Regions from separate parts of the Paenarthrobacter sp. C1 genome, predicted to be linked through region 3. Evidence: riboswitches for the same ligand, from Rfam matches in the RefSeq annotation. Region 3 holds a riboswitch; each other region holds the start of a gene.
The links. Region 3 has a riboswitch for glycine ahead of gcvP (aminomethyl-transferring glycine dehydrogenase). Riboswitches for the same ligand answer to the same signal wherever they lie in the genome.
Positions count from the first base shown of each region.

Region 1: another riboswitch for glycine. It lies ahead of cycA (D-serine/D-alanine/glycine transporter); the one in region 3 lies ahead of gcvP (aminomethyl-transferring glycine dehydrogenase).
Region 2: another riboswitch for glycine. It lies ahead of gcvP (aminomethyl-transferring glycine dehydrogenase); the one in region 3 lies ahead of gcvP (aminomethyl-transferring glycine dehydrogenase).

Region 1 covers NZ_CP186052.1:785,976-789,588, forward strand. Annotated here, with positions in the region: gene ACNAOU_RS03865 (FAD/NAD(P)-binding protein) at 1-1,565, shown strand, start outside; glycine riboswitch at 1,641-1,739, shown strand; gene cycA (D-serine/D-alanine/glycine transporter) at 1,886-3,346, shown strand; gene ACNAOU_RS03875 (ExeM/NucH family extracellular endonuclease) at 3,425-3,613, opposite strand, start outside.
Region 2 covers NZ_CP186052.1:4,506,914-4,510,526, reverse strand. Annotated here, with positions in the region: gene ACNAOU_RS21125 (MFS transporter) at 1-16, opposite strand, end outside; gene ACNAOU_RS21120 (PucR family transcriptional regulator) at 186-1,694, shown strand; glycine riboswitch at 1,769-1,867, shown strand; gene gcvP (aminomethyl-transferring glycine dehydrogenase) at 2,016-3,613, shown strand, end outside.
Region 3 covers NZ_CP186052.1:964,562-968,174, reverse strand. Annotated here, with positions in the region: gene gcvP (aminomethyl-transferring glycine dehydrogenase) at 1-1,666, opposite strand, end outside; glycine riboswitch at 1,845-1,942, opposite strand; gene ACNAOU_RS04695 (TetR/AcrR family transcriptional regulator) at 2,036-2,575, opposite strand; gene ACNAOU_RS04690 (MFS transporter) at 2,649-3,613, shown strand, end outside.

The DNA.
Region 1 (3,613 bases), 180 kb from region 3:
TGTACGGGCGGTACCTGCGCCAAACCCTGGCCGGGTTGCTGGAGCGGAAGCCCGAGGGCGTGGAAGTCACCTTCCATGAAACGCTCGCCGTTGCGGCGCGGCCCGTGGACGGGATGTTCGACGTCGAACTGGCCGACGGCGGCACGCTCACCGTCGATTCGGTGGTGCTGGCTCTGGGTCACATCGAGTCACGGCTGAATCCGGAGCAGAAATTATTCAAGCGCGCAGCTGACGAGTTGGGCCTGCTGTACTTCCCGCCGGCACCGCCCGCCGACGTTGACTGGCAGGTTGTGCCGGACAATGAGCCGGTTCTTGTCCGCGGCATGGGCTTGAACTTCTTTGATGTGATGGGCCAGCTGACCGAAGGCCGCGGCGGCAAGTTCCTTGAAGCCGGAGCGCCCGGTGCCGGGGTGTTGGAGTACCGGGCCTCGGGCCGGGAGCCCAGGATCATCGCCGCGTCACGCAGGGGAACGCCGTACCGGGCGAAGGCCGGTTTGGAGGGCTATTACCCGCGCAGCATCACCATGCGCTACCTGACCGAGGACGCAGTGGACCGGTTCCGGGCCGCAGGCATCCAGCCCGGCTTCGACCATGACCTGTGGCCCTTGCTGCACCGGGACGCGCTGTGGGCCTACTATTCGACGCTGGCCCGGTCCCAGCCGGCCGCGATCAAGGACCCGGCGCAGTTCCTGGCCGACCTCGAAGACGCGCTCCAACCGCATGCCCACACCACGGCAAACTGGGAAAGCGACGTGGAGGTCCTGGTTGAAAAGCATGTGGCGGCATCACGGCGTTTGAACCTGCGCGGGCTCGCGGCGCCGTTGGCAGGCCGGACGTTCGCGTCACGGCGTGACCTGGATGCTGCGATCACCGCGTACCTGGACGACGACGCGCGGCGTTCGGCGCTGGGCGAATCGGACCCCGTGAAGATGGCCATCGGCGCGCTCCACACCGGCCGTGCCATCCTCAAGACCGTTGTAGCCGACGGCGGCATCACCGACGAGTCCTGGCTGGCAGGGCTGCGCGGCTGGTTCGAGTCGTTTGTCGAAGGGTTGGCCAGCGGACCTCCTGCGCTGCGTTCGGAGCAGCTGGCCGCCTTGGCGCGTGCCGGCGTCGTGAGTTTTGTGGGACCGGACCCCAAGTTCAGCGTCGATCGTGGCGCAAAAGTGTTCCGGGCGGCGTCACCCTGGGTCCACGAGGGGCCCGCTGAAGCACGCACCCTGATCGAAGCGATGTCACCCGCCAACAGGGTGGGCATCAACATTTCTCCGCTGCTCGAGCAGCTCATGGCCGACGGCCTGGTGCGGACCAAGATCATGATGAGTGTGGAGGGGACGCCCATGCAAACCACCGGCCTGGACGTTGAGCCGCACCCTTACCGTCCCCTTGCCGCCAACGGATCCATCACGGAAAACATGTACGTTCTGGGCTTGCAGTTGTCCGCGTCGCAGTGGGGCAATGCCATTGCCGCCGAAGCCCGTCCCCGCTCCGGGCGGGCCTATGCCAGCGGCCAGCGGACCTTGCGCGACGCTGACGAGATCGCCCGCAGCATCCTGGGCCTCTAGCCGTCACAGGCTTGCGTTGCCTGCCAGCCTTCGTTACTGTGTGAGCTGCATCACCCGCAAGGGTGTGCGCGCTTTTGATCTGCGGCGGGAGAGTCCTGCCGGTACATCCCGTCAGGCGCCGTAGGAGCAAACCCTCCCCAGGAATCTCTCAGGCCCATGTACCGCCGCGGCGAGGCAACTCTGGAAAGCAGTCCGGCCACACCGGACTCACCGAAGGTGCAAGCAGGCCCATGCCCGCGGAAACTCTCAGGTCCACGTACAGAGCGGGGAGGAACCCGAATCAATGCGGCACCCTGTGCCGCCTGAACGACGGAGTTCCTTTGACGATTCATCCTTCCGCGAGTGCCGGTTCACCCCATCTTGAACGCCAGCTCAGCAACCGCCACATCCAGCTCATAGCCATCGGTGGAGCGATTGGCACCGGCCTTTTCATGGGCTCGGGAAAGACCATTTCCGCAGCCGGCCCATCCGTCATTTTTGTGTACATGATCATCGGCTTCATGCTGTTCTTCGTCATGCGTGCCATGGGCGAACTGCTCCTCAGCAACCTGAACTACAAGTCCTTCAGCGATTTCGCCGCTGACCTCCTGGGCCCTTGGGCCGGGTTCTTCACCGGCTGGACCTACTGGTTCTGCTGGGTCATTACCGGGATCGCCGACGTGATCGCCATCGCCGGCTATTCCAAGGAATTGTGGCCTTCCCTGCCCTTGTGGGTTCCGGGACTCATCACCATCGGCATTCTCCTGCTCCTGAACCTGGCCACCGTGAAGGCCTTCGGTGAGACGGAGTTCTGGTTCGCGCTCATCAAGATCGTGGCTATCGCTGCGCTCATCATCGTTGGCCTGTTCATGATCTTCAGCGGCTTCGAGTCCGACGCCGGTCCGGCCGGTTTCTCCAACCTGTGGAGCCATGGCGGCTTCTTCCCGAACGAGTTCATGGGCTTCGTGGCCGGTTTCCAGATCGCCGTGTTCGCGTTCGTGGGCATCGAACTGGTGGGCACCACCGCTGCCGAAGCCAAGGACCCGGAGAAGAACCTCCCCAAGGCCATCAACTCGATCCCCATCCGGGTTCTGCTGTTCTACGTCGGTGCCCTCATCATCCTCATGTCCGTCACACCGTGGACGCAGTTCGCCGCCGGCCACAGCCCGTTTATCGCGATGTTTTCCCTGGCAGGCCTCGGCGCAGCGGCCACCATCGTCAACCTCGTGGTGCTGACATCTGCCATGTCCTCTGCCAACTCCGGCATCTATTCCACGTCCCGCATGGTGTTTGGTCTCGCCCAGGAGGGCGACGCGCCCAAGGTGTTTGGCGCCCTCTCCGGACGCAAAGTACCCCGCAACGCCCTGTTCCTGTCCTGCGTCCTGCTGCTGTCCGGCGTCGTGCTCATGTACGCCGGCCAGGACGTTGGCAAGGCCTTCGACATGGTGACCACAGTGTCCGCGGTGTGCTTCGTGTTCGTTTGGTCGATCATCCTGGCCAGCTACCTTGCCTTCAGGAAGCGCCGGCCACACCTGCACGAGTCGTCAGCGTTCAAGATGCCCGGTGGCGTGGTGATGGTGTGGGTGGTGTTCGCGTTCTTCGCTTTCGTGCTGTGGGCCCTTACCACCCAGCCGGACACCCTGATTGCCTTGCTCGCCACCCCCGTGTGGTTTGTGATTCTGGGGGTCGCGTGGATCATCCTTCGGCGCCGGCCCGCGCACCTGGCACGCTACGCGGCGTTCCAGGCCGAATTGCAGCGGGATGCTGAGAGGACGGCCGAGCCGGAGCCGGCCACCAAGTAGGCTTCCCGAACGCAAAAGCAGGGCCCTTCACGCTGGCTGCGTGGAGGGCCCTGCTTATGTTGCTTTTGCCGGGAGTGGTCAGCCCCTCAAGCACTTCTGGTAGTCCAACCAGGCGAAGGCATACCGCAGCCAGCCCACGATGTCGTACCACTTGGACGGCTTGGTGGGTGGGGTGCACTGGGGCGGTTGCGGTCCGCTGTCCGCCACAGTGATCAGAGCCTTCACCACCGTTCCACTTTCGACGGCGGTCAGCACCAGGGTGCCGGT
Region 2 (3,613 bases), 1.2 Mb from region 3:
TGCTTGTTGCGCTCATTGCAACCCTCTCTCGTGAGTGCTCTTGGGGAGCTGGGAAGTAGTCATTCAATTCTTGGGTGACCGGCGTCACTCCGACTATCCGTAGATCGACTACAAATGATTAAGTTGCATATACATTTGTCTAAACGGTGCCGGCGACCATCCGGCACATCCCGGGAGGCCAAGGCGTGGCAATCACCGTCGCTGAACTCGTTGCTGAGCCACAGCTCGGCCTGGCGCTCCTCGCAGGCGCCGCAGGCCTCGACAACCGCATCACCTGGGCCCACACGTCCGACCTCCCGCGACTCTGGGAGTGGGTCACGGGCGGCGAACTCATGATGACCAACGGCCTCTCCATCCCGGCGGACGCTGAGGGCCAGGTGGCGCTCGCGAAGGCGCTGATGGACAGCGGTGCCAGCGCCCTGGCCATCGGAGAGAAGATGCACGCGCCGGAGCTGTTGCCGGAGTTCCTGGAGGCCTGCGACCACCTGCCGTTGCCGCTCATCAACATCCCCTACCCGCTGCCGTTCATCGCCATCGCCCGCTCCGTCGCCGAGGCGTCCTTGCTGGAAGAGTCGCGCCGCCTGCGCCAAACGGCCAGGGTCTACGACCTTCTCCGGACCGCTGGAGCTTCCGAGGACCACTGGCAGAGCCTCGTACAGCGGCTTGCGACGGAGCTTGACTCCGAGCTCTTCGTGGTGGATCGCCGCTGCCTCCATCCCTGGCACCCCGAAGGCGAGCCGCTTCCGGTCTTCCTCGCCGACGAGTGGGCTCCACTCTCCGGGCAGGTGTCGTTGGCGGGGAAGAACTTCCAGTGGCACCGCGTTCGGGGCAGGCACGTCCTGACCATGGATATCCCCACCCACGCGAATGCGCTCTTGGTGGTGTTGCCCAACGGCGAACCGCACCCGGACGCCGTCGTGCTCCTGCATGCGGCCACCGTGCTGGGACTGCAGCTTTCGCGCATCGTCCTGTCGCTGGAAGGCAGGCACCGCCTAGCGGGTGAGTTCTTGCTCCAGGCCATGGACGGGCGCTTGGGCGCGGCCGAGATAGAGAGCCGGCTCGCAGCTTTTGACGTTCCGCCACAGCGCTTCCTGCTCGCCTCCATGGCTGCGGACGGGTCCTCAGCGGACGACGGCGACAGGCTGGCAAACGTGCACATCGAACTGTGGCGGCACGGGGTTGCGTCGGCGTCGTTGAAGCGGAACAACAGGTTCCATGTGGTGGTCCCGGCGGACACGGCAGAAGAAGTTCTGGTCCATTGCGCCGGTGTGGATGCCGCGATCGGGATAAGTGCGCCGGCAGCCGTTGCGAATATCCAACGCGCGTTGCAGGAATCCCTCTGGGCGCTCGGTTCGGCCCGGGCCAACAAGCTGGGTTTGGCCCGTTATGCCCAGGGCCCGTCCTGGTTGGGCCTGACCGGGGTTGAGGAGGGAACGGCTCTGGTCCGGCGGTTGTTGGGTCCGGTTTTCGACTACGAGCAGAGCCAGGAAGGCGATCTCATTGTCACGTTGCGGACGTATTTGGACTCGCAGCGGTCCTGGCAAAAGACGGCGGCAACCCTGTTCACGCACCGGCAAACCATCATCTACCGGATCCGGAAAATCGGTGAGCTGACGGGCCTGGACATGGGTGAAACCTCCACGGTGGCCCAGCTCTGGTTCGCCCTTCAGATCCACGAGGCCATGCACGGGTAGGGGCCGCTTGCTTGCACTTTTGCGAAACCCCACGCTATGGTGTGAAGCGTGTCACTCGCGTGACGCAACGCTTTTGATCTGCGGCGGGAGAGTCCTGCCGGTACATCCAGTCAGGCGCCGTAGGAGCAAATCCTCCCCAGGAATCTCTCAGGCCCATGTACCGCCGCGGTTAGGCAACTCTGGAAAGCAGTTCGGGCAACCGGGCTCACCGACGGTGCAAGCAGGCAACCATTCCTGCGGAATCTCTCAGGTCCAATACAGAGCGGGGAGGAACCCACATCATCGTGGCGCTCAGTGGGCGCCTGAATCATGGAGTTCCTCTTGACTGTTCAATCAACCCCCACCGCTTTCGCGGACCGGCACATCGGCGCCCGGCGCCAGGCCGACGTTGACACCATGCTCAAGGCCATCGGCTACGACTCTGTCGACGGCCTGGTGGACGTAGCCGTCCCCGATTCCATCCGCCAGGACACGGCCCTGAAACTGCAGGATGCCCTCACCGAGGTGCAGGTCCTCGCCGAACTGCGGAAGCTCGCATCCAAGAACAAGACCGCGGTCCAGATGATCGGCCAGGGCTACTACGACACCGTCACGCCCCCGGTCATCCGCCGCAACATCCTGGAAGCTCCCGCGTGGTACACGGCCTACACGCCGTACCAGCCGGAAATTTCCCAGGGCCGCCTCGAAGCGCTCCTCAACTTCCAGACCATGGTGCAGGATCTCACCGGCCTTCCCGTGGCGAACGCTTCCCTGCTGGATGAAGCCACCGCCGTGGCCGAGGCCGTGCTGCTGATGCGCCGGGCCAACAAGAACAAGACGGCCAAGGATGGCAAGACTGTTTTGGACGCCGACCTCCTTCCGCAGACCATCGCCATCGTGAAGGGCCGTGCTGAGGCGCTGGGCTTCGAGGTGGAGGTCGCGGACCTCTCCGCCGGTCTGCCCGACGGCGACATCAACGGCGTCGTGCTCCAGCAGCCTGGTGCTTCAGGCCGGGTTTTCGACCACTCCGCCGTCATTTCCGATGCGAAGGAACGTGGCGCACTGGTCACCGTGGCCGCGGATTTGCTGGCGCTCACCCTCATCACGCCCCCGGGCGAACAAGGTGCCGACGTCGCCGTCGGAACTGCTCAGCGCTTCGGTGTTCCGCTGTTCTTCGGCGGCCCGCACGCGGCCTACATGGCCGTGCGTGAAGGCATGGAGCGGACGCTCCCGGGCCGTATCGTCGGCGTCTCCAAGGACAACGCCGGCGTCCCCGCCTACCGCTTGGCGTTGCAGACCCGCGAGCAGCACATCCGCCGCGAAAAGGCCACGTCCAACATCTGCACGGCACAGGCCTTGCTCGCCATCGTGGCCTCCATGTACGCGGTCTACCACGGCCCTGAAGGCCTGAAGGCTATCGCCGAAACCGTCCACGGCCACGCCCGCACCCTCGCCACCACACTTGTGAAGGCTGGCCGCGAGCTCGTCTCAGATTCCTTCTTCGACACCCTCACCGTCCGCGTCCCCGGCAAGGCAGACAAGGTCATCGCCGCCGCCGAAGCCCGCGGCATCAACCTGCGGATCATCGACGCCGACACCGTTGGGGTTTCGGTTGATGAAACCACGACGCCGGAAGTCCTCTCCGCGGTAGCCGTCGCCTTTGGTGCCGGTCCGGTGGGGGACGCCTCCGGGTTCGAACTGCCCGAATCCGTAGTCCGCACCTCTGATTTCCTACAGCACCCGGTGTTCAACACGCATCGTTCAGAGACGCAGCTGTTGCGCTATATCCGCAAGCTGTCCGATCGGGACCTCGCGCTGGACCGCACCATGATCCCGCTGGGCTCGTGCACCATGAAGCTCAACGCCACTGCCGAAATGGAAGCCATTTCCTGGCCGGAGTTCGCCTCGATCCACCCGTTCGCTCCGGACCACCAGACGGC
Region 3 (3,613 bases):
AGACCTGGTCGTAGCCGGTGATCTCGGTCAGCTGCGCTTCGAGGTCGCTGATCAGTTCACGCCAGCCCTCGGTCTGGGAATCCGGAGCGAACGGGTGGATCGAGGCGAACTCCGGCCAGGAAATGGCTTCCATCTCGGCAGTGGCGTTGAGCTTCATGGTGCACGAACCGAGCGGGATCATGGTGCGGTCCAGCGCGAGGTCGCGATCAGAGAGCTTGCGGATGTAGCGCAGGAGCTGGGTTTCGGAGCGGTGGGTGTTGAACACCGGGTGCTGCATGAATGCGCTGGTGCGCTCAACGGAAGCCTCCAGCGCAAAGTCCTCGGCGGCATCGGTGACCGAAGCGCCAAAGACATCGAGCAGGCTGCCGACGATGTCGGACGTAGTCGTCTCATCAACCGAGATGCCAACAGTGTCGGCATCGATGCCGCGCAGGTTGATGCCCTTGGCCTCGGCGGCGGCGACGATCTCTGCTGCCTTGCCCGTGACGCGGACGGTGATGGTGTCGAAGAACGAACCGTGGAGGACCTCGACGCCGGCAGCCTTCAGGGACGCTGCGAGCGTGCGGGCGTGGCTGTGGGCGGTCTCGGCGATCGCTTTCAGGCCTTCGGGGCCGTGGTAGACGGCGTACATCGAGGCGACGATGGCCAGCAGCGCCTGCGCGGTGCAGATGTTGGACGTGGCCTTCTCGCGGCGGATGTGCTGTTCGCGGGTCTGCAGGGCCAGACGGTAGGCGGGGACACCGGCGTCGTCCTTGGAAACGCCCACCAGACGGCCCGGCATGGAACGCTCGAGACCCTTCTGGACGGCCATGTAGGCCGCGTGCGGGCCGCCGAAGAAGAGCGGGACACCCAGGCGCTGGGCGGAACCCACGGCGATGTCAGCGCCCTGCTCACCCGGAGGGGTGATGAGCGTCAGGGAAAGGAGGTCGGCGGCAACGGTGACCAGTGCGCCGCGTTCCTTGGCCTCGGCAATGACGGCGGAGTGGTCGAAGACGCGGCCGGAAACACCGGGCTGCTGGAGGACGACGCCGTTGATGGCACCTTCCGGAAGGCCGGCTGAAAGATCGGCAACCTCAACCTCGAAGCCGAGGGCTTCAGCACGGCCCTTGACGATGGCGATGGTCTGCGGGAGGCAGTCTGCGTCGAGCACAGTCTTGCCGTCCTGCACGGCCTTGTTCTTGTTGGCGCGGCGCATCATGAGGACGGCCTCGGCCACGGCGGTTGCTTCGTCAAGCAGCGAGGCGTTGGCGATAGGCAGGCCAACGAGGTCCTGGACCATGGTCTGGAAATTCAGGAGTGCTTCAAGGCGGCCCTGCGAAATTTCAGGCTGGTACGGGGTGTAAGCGGTGTACCAGGCCGGGGACTCAAGGATGTTGCGGCGGATGACCGGCGGCGTGATGGTGTCGTAGTAGCCCTGGCCGATCATCTGGACCGCGGTCTTGTTCTTGGAGGCGAGCTTGCGCAGCTCGGCCAGGACCTCGACTTCGCTCAGCGCGTTCTGCAAGGTGAGGGCGACGTCCTGGCGGATGTCGTTCGGAACGGCAGTGTCGACCAGCGAGTCAACAGAGTCGTAGCCAACGGACTTGAGCATGGTCTCAATGTCGGCCTGGCGGCGGGCGCCGATATGCCGATCGACGAAGGTGGTGGAGGCAGAACTAACCGTCACGAAGGAACTCCAATACTTGGGCGGCGTTTGGGTACGCCACAGCGGCTCGGGTTCCTCCCCGCTCTGTATTGGACCTGAGAGTTTCCGCGTGTTGTCCGCACAACGAATCGCTTGCACCGTCGGTGAGCACAGCATCCCACGTCAATGGCGTGGAGTGCCTGCTGCTTTCCAGAGTTGCCTCGCCGCGGCGGTGCGTGGGCCTGAGAGATTCCTGGGGAGGGTTTGCTCCTACGGCGCCTGCATCACGTGCCTGCAGGACTCTCCCGCCGCAGATCAAAGGCATGTTCAGTTGTCTGTGGGCGCCACGCTGGGCACGCCACAAGGCTTAATTGTCCTACGTGCAAGGCCCTGCGGCAAATGGATGAGCAGTCACTTCCGCAGGCGGTCCAGGACCCCCAGCAGGATTTCGACGTCGGCCTCCCGGCCGGCGTTGCCGGCCCCCTGCCCGCCCTCGAACATCGCGTTGAAATAAAGGCCGTCGCCCATGTAGCTGACGGCCTTGGCGATCTCCGGTCCTACGTCTTCGGCCAGGACATCAAGCCACTGCTGCTGGATTCCTGCGAAGCGCCGCCGCGTTTCCTCATGGGCTACTTCAGCGAGCCTGGTGGCGGCTACGAAGGCCCTGTCCATGGGGGTGTCGGCCCAGAGGGAGGACCGGATGAAGTAGGCGGCGGAACCGTCCGGCGCGGCCTTCATCTGCTCAATGTCCTCCTGCGCCAAATCGTCCAGGCGTTCCAGCAAGGCGCTGATCAGGGCTTCCTTGTTGGGGAAGTGATACAGGAGCCCGCCCTTGGAGACACCGGCCCTCTTGGCGACGGCATCCAGGGTAGCGGCCCGCTCCCCTACCTCGATCAGGAGGGATTCGTAGGCATCCAGGACGGCGTCCCGGGCAACTGGTTTTCGTGGCATGTGTACATCATTCCCTAAAGAATTGCGGGGGTTGAATTTGTAACTATACCGTCTGGACGGTACAGTAAGAGGCATGTTCTCGCCGTCCTCAACCCAAGCACCCCGTTCCGCCGCCCCCTTGACGGGCCCGGCTGCACCGTGGCGCGACTGGACGGCCTTGGCACTGCTGATGTTCCCGGTGCTGCTGGTGGCCGTCGATAACACCGCGCTCACTTTTGCCCTGCCGGAAATCGCCCGCTCGCTGGACGTGGGCGGCATACAGCTCCTGTGGATCGTTGACGCCTACCCGCTGGTGCTCGCTGCGCTCCTGGTCTCCATGGGCAACCTTGGTGACCGGATCGGACGACGCCGGTTGCTTCTGATCGGCAGCACAGGCTTCGCCGCGGTTTCGGCTGCTACGGCATTCGCTCCGTCCGCGGAGTGGCTTATTGCCGGACGCGCTGCACTCGGCGTCTTCGGCGCCATGCTGATGCCATCAACGTTGTCCTTGATCAGGAACATCTTTATCGACCCCAACCGCCGTCGGCTCGCGATCGCTGTATGGGCTGCCGGATTCTCCGGCGGCGCAGCCCTCGGTCCCATCTTCGGCGGCTGGCTGGTGGAGCACTTCTGGTGGGGCGCCGTCTTCCTGGTAGCAGCATTCCTGCTTCTGCCGCTCCTTGCCTTTGGCCGGGTACTCATTCCCGAGTCCAAGGACGCCAACCCCGGCCGGGTGGATGTGTCCAGCATTGTCCTGTCCGTGGTCACCATGGCGCCCTTCGTTTACGGCATCAAGGAATTCGCGGTCCACGGCTTCGGTGCGTCAGCTGCTGCTTTCATGGGCTTTGGCCTGGTGATGGGCATTCTGTTCGTCCGCCGCCAGCAAAGGATCGAAAGCCCCATGCTGGATGTTTCCCTGTTCAAGAACAAGGTATTCAGCACGGCCATCGTGGCGAATGTTTTGTCCTTGTTCTCCATGACGGGGTTCATCTACTTCTTTGCCCAGCACCTGCAACTGGTCGAAGGGCAGTCCCCCATGGAAGCCGGCATCGCCATGAT